2 regions of the Paenibacillus vortex V453 genome follow, and region 2 is predicted to be linked to the other one. Evidence: riboswitches for the same ligand, from Rfam matches in the RefSeq annotation. Region 2 holds a riboswitch; the other holds the start of a gene.
The links. Region 2 has a riboswitch for S-adenosylmethionine ahead of PVOR_RS26310 (methionine ABC transporter ATP-binding protein). Riboswitches for the same ligand answer to the same signal wherever they lie in the genome.

Region 1: it holds a riboswitch for S-adenosylmethionine, as region 2 does, so the genes downstream of both, metA (homoserine O-acetyltransferase MetA) here and PVOR_RS26310 (methionine ABC transporter ATP-binding protein) in region 2, are expected to answer to the same signal.

Annotation. Positions count from the first base shown of each region.
Region 1 covers NZ_ADHJ01000044.1:121,754-126,223, forward strand. Annotated here, with positions in the region: gene PVOR_RS24375 (aminotransferase class I/II-fold pyridoxal phosphate-dependent enzyme) at 1-105, opposite strand, end outside; partial or broken gene PVOR_RS24380 (PLP-dependent transferase) at 102-1,287, opposite strand; gene metA (homoserine O-acetyltransferase MetA) at 1,312-2,229, opposite strand; SAM riboswitch class I at 2,362-2,490, opposite strand; gene corA (magnesium/cobalt transporter CorA) at 2,933-3,868, shown strand; gene PVOR_RS24395 (HRDC domain-containing protein) at 3,942-4,470, opposite strand, start outside.
Region 2 covers NZ_ADHJ01000050.1:8,274-12,743, forward strand. Annotated here, with positions in the region: gene PVOR_RS26300 (MetQ/NlpA family ABC transporter substrate-binding protein) at 1-523, opposite strand, end outside; gene PVOR_RS26305 (methionine ABC transporter permease) at 590-1,258, opposite strand; gene PVOR_RS26310 (methionine ABC transporter ATP-binding protein) at 1,258-2,274, opposite strand; SAM riboswitch class I at 2,382-2,528, opposite strand; gene PVOR_RS26315 (Cthe_2314 family HEPN domain-containing protein) at 2,650-3,369, opposite strand; gene PVOR_RS26320 (UbiD family decarboxylase) at 3,416-4,470, opposite strand, start outside.

The DNA.
Region 1 (4,470 bases), on a different contig from region 2:
TTTGGTTTCAAATCGGAGCTCATCGCCTTCGCGACCTTTTTTTCCCGGCAAGCTGTTGCCGTTGACTTGTGACTCCAATCCTGATGGACCTTTATTGATACTCATTCTCCGGTGCTCCCTTCCACTTCAGCCATGGCTGTCGTTCAGGGCAGCATCCAGATCAGCGATCAAATCCTCCGCATGCTCAATGCCAACCGAGAACCTCAGCAAACGGTCATCTACACCGATAGCCTCGCGAATCTCAATCGGGATATCCGCATGAGTCTGGACGGCCGGGTACGTCATCAACGATTCCACACCGCCCAGACTTTCGGCAAACGCAATCAGTGTAATATGTCTTAGCACAGGCTCTACATAGCGGGCGTCTTTCACCTTAAACGAGAAGATGCCCGTGTTGCCGCTGGATTGACGATTCTGTATGTCATGCCCCGGATGATCCGGCAGTGCAGGATAAAACACTTCGCCAATCGCAGGGTGTGTGGTCAAGAATGTAGCAAGCGCAGTTGCATTACTTTCATGCCGCTCCATCCGAAGCGCAAGTGTCTTCATTCCCCTCATCAGCTGGTAAGAATCAGACGGGCTTAATACCGCACCAATGGAATTGTGCAGGAAAGCCATCTCCTCAGATAACTCTTTGCCTTTCGTTACGATAATGCCGGCCAGCACATCATTATGTCCTCCCAAATACTTGGTGGCACTATGTATGACGATATCTGCCCCAAGCTCAATCGGTCTTTGGAAGTATGGAGTTAACAGTGTATTATCCACGATGCTGATGAGCTGATGATGTCTTGCCCATGTACAGACAGCTTCGATATCCGTAATCATCATAAGCGGATTGGTCGGTGTCTCGATAAACACAGCCTTCGTGTTTGACTGCCTGGACCGCTCCAGTGCATCCATGTCATTCGTATCCACATAGGTCGCCGTTACGCCGAACTTGGACATAATCCGCTCTAACAGCCGGTACGTTCCTCCATACAGATCCAGCGAAACAATCAGATGATCCCCCTGACCGAAAAGGGAAAATATCGTCTGCAGCGCAGCCATGCCTGAGCTGCATGCAAATCCGGCATCACCGGATTCCAGCTCTGCGCAGGCATCCTCCAATACCGATCGGGTGGGATTTTTCGTGCGGGCATAATCAAAACCCGTGCTCTGCCCTAATTTCGGATGACGGTAGGCCGTCGCTTGATATATCGGAAATGTAACTGCACCTGTCACCGGCTCCTGCACCGATCCGATCTGTGCCAGCCGGCTCTCTATACTTAATGGTTTCTTCTCCATCACTTACTCTCCTCCTGTACGCTGCTATATTTGCGGACCAATATCGTATGGCGTTTCTTGATATACATAGTAATTGAGCCAATTAGTAAATAATAAATTTGCATGCGCACGCCATATGGATGGAGGCGTTCTGGTTGGATCATCATTCGGGTAATAATTGCGCGGCAGGGCAATGTCCAATCCTTTGGCAGCATCGCGGTCATATTCCCACTTCAGAGAGTCTGCATCATACTCGGAATGTCCTGTGGCAAAAATCTGTTTTCCGTCCCGGCTTGAAACCAAGTAGATTCCTGCTTCCTCCGACTCGGACAGGATGACCAGATCGTCAATCCCTGTAATGTCCTCGCGCCGAAATTCCGTATGACGGGAGTGCGGAACAAAGAACAATTCGTCAAAGCCGCGAAGAAGCTTGGTACACGCCTCATTAATCGTATGAGGGAATACGCCAAAGCATTTTTCCTCCAGGCTGTACTTGGGCACACCGTAATGATAATAAAGCCCTGCCTGAGACGCCCAGCAGATGTGCAGCGTGGAAGTCACATGCGTCTTGCTCCATTCAAAAATCTCGGTGAGCTCATTCCAGTAATTTACTTCTTCAAATTCCAACTGCTCCACCGGGGCTCCTGTAATGATCATGCCGTCAAAACGGCGGTTCTTCACTTCCTCAAAGGTTTTGTAAAAGGATTCAAGATGCTCTGCCGACGTGTTCTTCGAAACGTGGGAGCTGGGATGAAGAAGCACAACGTCCACCTGAAGAGGGGAGTTACCGATCAATCGTAGCAATTGCGTCTCCGTGGTTTCCTTGGTAGGCATCAAATTCAGAATAGCTATCCGCAATGGGCGGATATCCTGGTGAAAGGCATGGCTTTCATCCATTACAAAAATGTTTTCTCCAGCCAGAACTTCCTTTGCCGGCAAGGCATCCGGAATTTTAATTGGCATAAGGGCTCACTCCTTCAAATTGTGAAATGATACATCCATTTAAGCTGTGAGAAAGAGCGTTAGACTGTATAAACGCAAGAATGACCTTTCTCAAGTAGAGAAAGGTCATCATATACGTATCACAATGCGCCTCTCTCATCTGTCAGGCTATACGCGGCTCATAAGAATCGTCGTATCTCCTGCAAGAATTAGCACCGTGCGATGTTGCCGCCGGTTGCCGGGTTTCATAGGGCTAGTCCCTCCACCTGCTCTTGATAAGATTTCGCTTTATTCAATTGTCTTCAAACATGGTTCGTAATTGATATTTACTTTAAATCATCCGCAATTGTTCGTCAAGAACCTTTTCGTTTAATCCGTCACACTTCACCGTGGGCTCCCATACCCTGTACTAGGGTCTTGCATACGCCGGATTTCAACTTGAAAGGTCCCACACCCGGCGTTATACTAGACAAGTGCTGTTTGAAACCGAGTATGAAAGAGGTGACATGGAAGATGGACGGTGACCCGAGCCAGAAAGTGGATGCACAAGACGCACAACCGCATAGGATTAAGATCAGCTTACCGGCAGAGGGCAGCGTTATTTTTCATGCGCTTTTATCGTATTCATCCCTTCCTTAGATTATGCCTGTACGCCGGTTAGCTGATATCCTGTGCCTTTACTGCTTAACCAAGCAGCTTGTAATTGACAAAGGAGTGATATCAGATGAAAATCCGGTTGGTCGATTCGGGTGTATTTACCCCTGTTGAAGACATCGAAATGACGCTGACAGCTCCGGCCAGCGGCTTCTACTGGCTGGATGCAGACGTGGATGATTTAGCCGAGCTGCAGCCCCTCTTCTCCCTGCATGATCTTGCAGTTGAGGACTGTCTCAGTGAAGAGGAACAGCGTCCCAAAATCGAAATATATGAGAACCATTATTTTATCGTCGTGAACAGCATCCGGTTTGACGACGAGGAAATTTTTCTTCGGGCATTAAACGTTTTCCTGGGCAGACATTTTATTATTACGGTAACCAAGCAGAAGATTCATGAACTCCGTTCGGTGAAGCCGCTCCTTTGGGAGGATGAGGTTAGCACGCCTGACCGTTTCCTCTATCTGTTGATCGACCTCGTCACAGACAATTATTTCTCTGTCGGGGACCGCATTGAAGCACGGATCGAGAAGCTGGAGGAAGACATCCTCATGCATACCAAGAAATCTCATCTCAGTGAAATCATCGGCCTGCGCAGTGAAATCCTGTGGCTAAAAAAAGTCCTTGGACCTCAGAAGGAAGTTATCAACACCTTGAACAAAAAGGATCTCCGGCTAATCGATGACCAACTGCAGAAATATTTCAGTGACATCTATGAGAATGCCGTTAAAATTTCAGAAACGTTTGAGACCTATCGGGATCTCATGGGTAACCTTCGCGAGGCTTACCAATCCAGTATCGCCAATCGGGCGAATGAAATTATGCGTGTGTTCACGGCCATTACAACCATCTTCATTCCACTAACGCTGATTACGGGCATTTATGGTATGAACTTTGACTATATGCCTGAACTTCATTGGAAATATTCGTATTATGTTGTTATCGGCATCATGGTATTTGCCGGCGCTCTCATGTTCTATTTGTTCCGCAAAAAAGACTGGATATGATATATAGGATTCATATAATCAGGACGGACCTCCTTGCTCATAGGAGATTCCGTCCTGATTTCGTTAATGCCTATTAGCCGACTTTTGCCTTCCCGGGCTCTTCCCGGCGAAAGCGAATCCGCATCAGGCGAAGCCGCTCATACAGCCGCTCCGTTCCGCCAGCCTCATCACCATTCGGAGATTGTCCATACACGCGCTGCAATACCGGCTTAAGAAACGTATCGCCCAGCTCCTCGAACGCCTTCCATACCGTCTCCTGCTCCAAATCCGTAATCTCATCCAATTCTACTTGCAGCAGCTGCTCGGTGTCATAGCCCTCCTTCTCGAGCCCTTCCAATTCCTCGACCAAATCCCGCCTTGATAACGATGTACGCTCTTCCAGCTGGGTTAGCGACACTCCCTCGGCTATGCCAAGCAGCACGGTACGACGAATGCGAAAGCGATCCAGCTCCTGTTTATATTTCTGTTCCTTCTGCTTGTACAGCCAGGATAAGAACACCTCTTCCTGCAGCTGCGCGTCTACCCAATTCAGCGGAAACGTTGTTGTGCGCTGGATTCTTGCCGTCATTTCCAACCATTCTACTCCGTGCTCCGAGGCCTTG
Region 2 (4,470 bases):
CAAGCTTCGTCTCATCCTGCAGCTTAATTACGCCGTTCTTGGACAACAGGGACAATGCACGACCAGCGTTCGATGGGTCGCTAGGGATTGCTACAACGGCTCCATCCTTCAACTCATCCGCAGACTTAATCGTTCTGGAGTAAGCACCCAGCGGTTCAACGTGTACCGCAATCACCGATTCCAAGCTCAAGCCGCGTTCCTTGATTTCATTATCCAGGTAAGGCTTGTGTTGGAAGAAATTCGCATCGATTTCTTTGGAATCTACTTGCGTATTCGGCAGAACATAATCGGTGAACTCCACGATTTCCAGGTTCACGCCCTCTTTTTCAAGCGCAGGTTTGATATGCTCCAGAATTTTCGCATGTGGTGCAGGCGAAGCCCCTACTTTCAAGGTTACGGTCTCTTGACCGCTGCCTCCCGTTGTTCCCCCTGGCTCCGAAGCGTTATCCGCAGGCTTGCTGCCGCATGCAGCCAGCACCGCAACCAAAGTCAAACTGATGAGTGCCAATGTCCATTTTTTCATTCTTAAACTCTCCCTCCGAAAATGTATTATCTATATAATGTCTGCCTTGATGCTTTACCAATCCCGTTATTTTCTTGTAAAATGCCGTACCAGGCGGTCCCCTGCCATTTGCAGCAGCTGCACCAGCACAATCATTAACACAACGGCCAGAATCATGATCTCCGTCTCATAACGGTAATAGCCGTACTTGATGGCCAAATCCCCTAAACCGCCGCCGCCGACCTGACCCGACATCGCCGTATAGGATACCAGGGTCACAATCGTGATGGTCATGCCCGCCAGCAAACCCGGACGAGCCTCTGGAAGAAGCACCCTCCACACGATTTGGCTTGTCGAGGAGCCCATGGCATGAGCGGCTTCAATGACGCCTTTGTCCACTTCATTCAGGGCCGTCTCCACCAGTCTGGCGAAGAACGGTGCTGCCCCCACAACGAGCGGCGGAATGGTTCCCAGGACGCCGTACGATACACCCACAAGCGACTTCGTAATCGGGATCATCGCAACGATCAGGATGATGAACGGAACCGAACGCAGGATGTTCACAATGAACGACAGGATCGAATATCCGAAGCGCACCAAGCCCGATGTGGATCTTGCAGCCATATACAGCAGCACGCCAACCGGCAGCCCGATAATGAAGCTGAACAAAGCCGAAGCCCCCAGCATTCGCAGGGTATCCAATGTTGCCGTACCGATTTCTTTCCAGTCGATCTGGGTAAAATCGAGCTCCAACATTAATGAATCACCTCCACGTCTAATCCTTGTTGAAGCAGCTTCCGAATCGTCTCTTCGATGGCTCTCTCTTCCCCTTCGAAGCGTACGATGAGCTGACCATACGGTGTTTCCTTGATCGTGGAGATCGTGCCCTGCAGAATCGCAAAATTCACGCCCGTCTCATGAACGGTATGGGATAGAATGGAATCGTACGTTTTCGATCCCAGGAACGTAATTTGCACCGCTTGGGAAGAGCTGTTCGCCTGACCCTGCATGGCCAGCCGGAGCGCTTCTCCGCTGTCCAATTCTTGACGGATGAATTCCTGCGTCACCTCATGTTTAGGTTTCAGGAACACTTCCGTCACCGGCCCCTGCTCCACAATGCCGCCCTGATGAATAACGGCCACCCGATCACATATGCTCTGGATGACATGCATCTCATGGGTGATCAACACAATCGTGAGATGAAATTTCTTGTTAATATCCAGCAGCAGGCGCAGGATCGAATCCGTGGTCTGCGGATCCAGCGCTGAAGTGGCCTCATCACACAGCAGAACCTCCGGATCGCTTGCCAACGCTCTGGCTATGCCGACCCTCTGCTTTTGCCCTCCTGACAGCTGGGACGGATACTTGTCCCGGTGAGCCTCCAAGCCAACCAAGGCCAACAGCTCGGATACTTTGCGTTCCATCTCAGCCTTCGGCGTCTTGATCAGCCGCAGCGGAAAGGCAATATTATCGTAAACCGTTGCGGATGACAGCAGGTTAAAGTGCTGAAAGATCATCCCGATTTTGCGACGCTCTGCTTGAAGCTGCTTCTTGCCGAGCAGTGTCAAATTCTTACCGTTAACCCACACCTCGCCGGAGGTGGGACGTTCCAACAAATTGATACAACGGATCAATGTACTTTTACCTGCGCCGGAGTGTCCGATCACACCGAAGATTTCTCCTTTTTCAATCGACAAATCCAATTCGGACAAGGCTGTGGTTAGCGTTCGGGCTTTTCCGTACTGCTTCGTCAATTGCTTGAGCTCAATCAATCCGATAATCCTCCTTTTTCCATAGCCTCATATCTATTTACCCAAAATAAAAGAGCCTCTTTTTGTAGAATCAAAAAGGGCTCTCTTTACGTAAAAGTCAACGCCTTTTCTCATCTGTCAAAGCCATAGGATGATCCTGCAGCTTTGAAGGAATTAGCACCATGTCACTCCATCCGTCATCGCGTTACGCGATATACGCTGGAGCCGGTTGCCGGGCTTCATCGGGCCTGTCCCTCCGCCTCTCTCGATAAGAAAACATCGATATGAAATTTTTCCAATTAATTTGATCTGATTTAATAACATTTAATGAATGCAATAGTTAGTATAGATTCTTTTCAGGTTTTTGTCAAAAGGAATTTCATGGCGATTTTGTGCCTAAACCCGCACTCCTTTTTCCGCCCAGATCCGATTAGTATATCGATACGAGGCAGCCAAGCTTCGGCATACCATATCTACACCCTGCTTAAGATCCTCGAGGTGCTGGTCGATATCCTCCAGCTCGATTTTATCCGACAGTCCCTGATGGCGCTGCCACAGATCATCCTGCATCTCTGAATTCATATAGTGGATCTCAGCGTTGCGGCGTTTCCGAAGTGTGTTCAGCGGTATTTTATAGCGTTCCTTGATCGCCTCAAGCTCTGACGCCAGCTCACCGTGTGCCTTTAGAAACTTGAACTGCCGCAGTGCCGTAAAGTAGGAGAAATGAGCCTTAACCTTCGAGGTGTGGAGATCATACAGCTCATTAAGCACCGTACCCAGCTTGTCAAGGATGGAGAATACGCGAATAAATCCGTTTTTGTAAAAATACACATACCTTTGATACTCGCCCTGCTCCTGAATTGACATATCATCGATATAACCCGATTTAACCGACTGACTGAAATGCTTGGCCGCATTCCAGCTCTGCTCCAGCTCATCAAGGGATACAATCAATCCGCGGGTCCAAATCTCAAGCTTGCGAAAATCATGCGTTGGATCCTGATGTTTCTCCATTTCCTTTTGCAGCAGCCGGGTTGTCTTGACCATCGATTCGATGGCCTCCTCAAGCAAGCCATTGTTGTGTCGGGGCTGTTCCCCGAGTAACATTCGCAGCATGGCGGTACCCCCTCGCGTCGTCAGATTAACCTTCTTTCATGAATTGCTATTTGCCAAAATAATCGCTCCAGCGAGCATCCACCGTCTGCACGATATCTTCTCGCGGGGACAGCTCCTCCGGATATCCCGGTTTCATTCGTGCATCAATAACCAGCGGAAGTTTATAGGATAGATGATGATGCTGGATATCAGCTGCCGCATGAATATCCGTTGCCGGATTGAAGCGGGTGAAAACCGTCCACAGGAATGAGGTTTGTGTGGCCGCTGCCGCTTCGGCATCATCAACCACAATCACCAACGGCCATGCGGTATCCCGTGCTTTTAAATACCCCATCACTTGCTGGGCCAGTCCGGGATCGTTCTCATAGGATGCCCCCGAAACGACCAGACAACCCCCACAGTATGGAGCCATTTGAGATATGCCCGGAATTTCACCTTCGGTATAACTGCGCGGCAGCTCACGAATTGGCCGACCGATACCCATGAGCACGGCCTTACTGCCATGATTGAGCTTATTCCCCGTATAGTCCAAGGTATCATGGGACGTTTTATTAAATATAAACAAATCTGATGCCGGATTAAACCGTTCCAATACCGCTTCCAATGTTTCACGAAAATCGGACAGATCGAGCGGACGGTTGGTCAGGAGCAGCATTTTGGTTAGTGACAACTGCCCTTCGCCCAAAATTCGGAATGCGGACACAAGCGCCTCACGGGAATAGCTCTCCCGTACGACAGCTGCGGTTAAGGCATGGAAGCCGGTTTCCGCATAAGTCCACAAGGAGCGTACCGATGGCATAACCATCGGGAATGCCGGGGAGAGCAGCCGTTGGAGGAATTCACCCAGGTAATAGTCCTCCTGCCGCGGTTTACCGACGATAGTAGCCGGATATATCGCCTCCTTGCGATGCCACATATGCTTCACATGCAGGACCGGGAAATCATGGGCAAGGGAATAATAACCGTAGTGGTCCCCAAAAGGGCCTTCCAGACGGCGTTCATGCGGTGGCACCACACCGCTAATCGCAAATTCCGCCTCTGCCGGAATGCGATGTCCTCCCAGCGGGTTGTCGGTCATTGGCAATTTCCCGCCAAGAATGA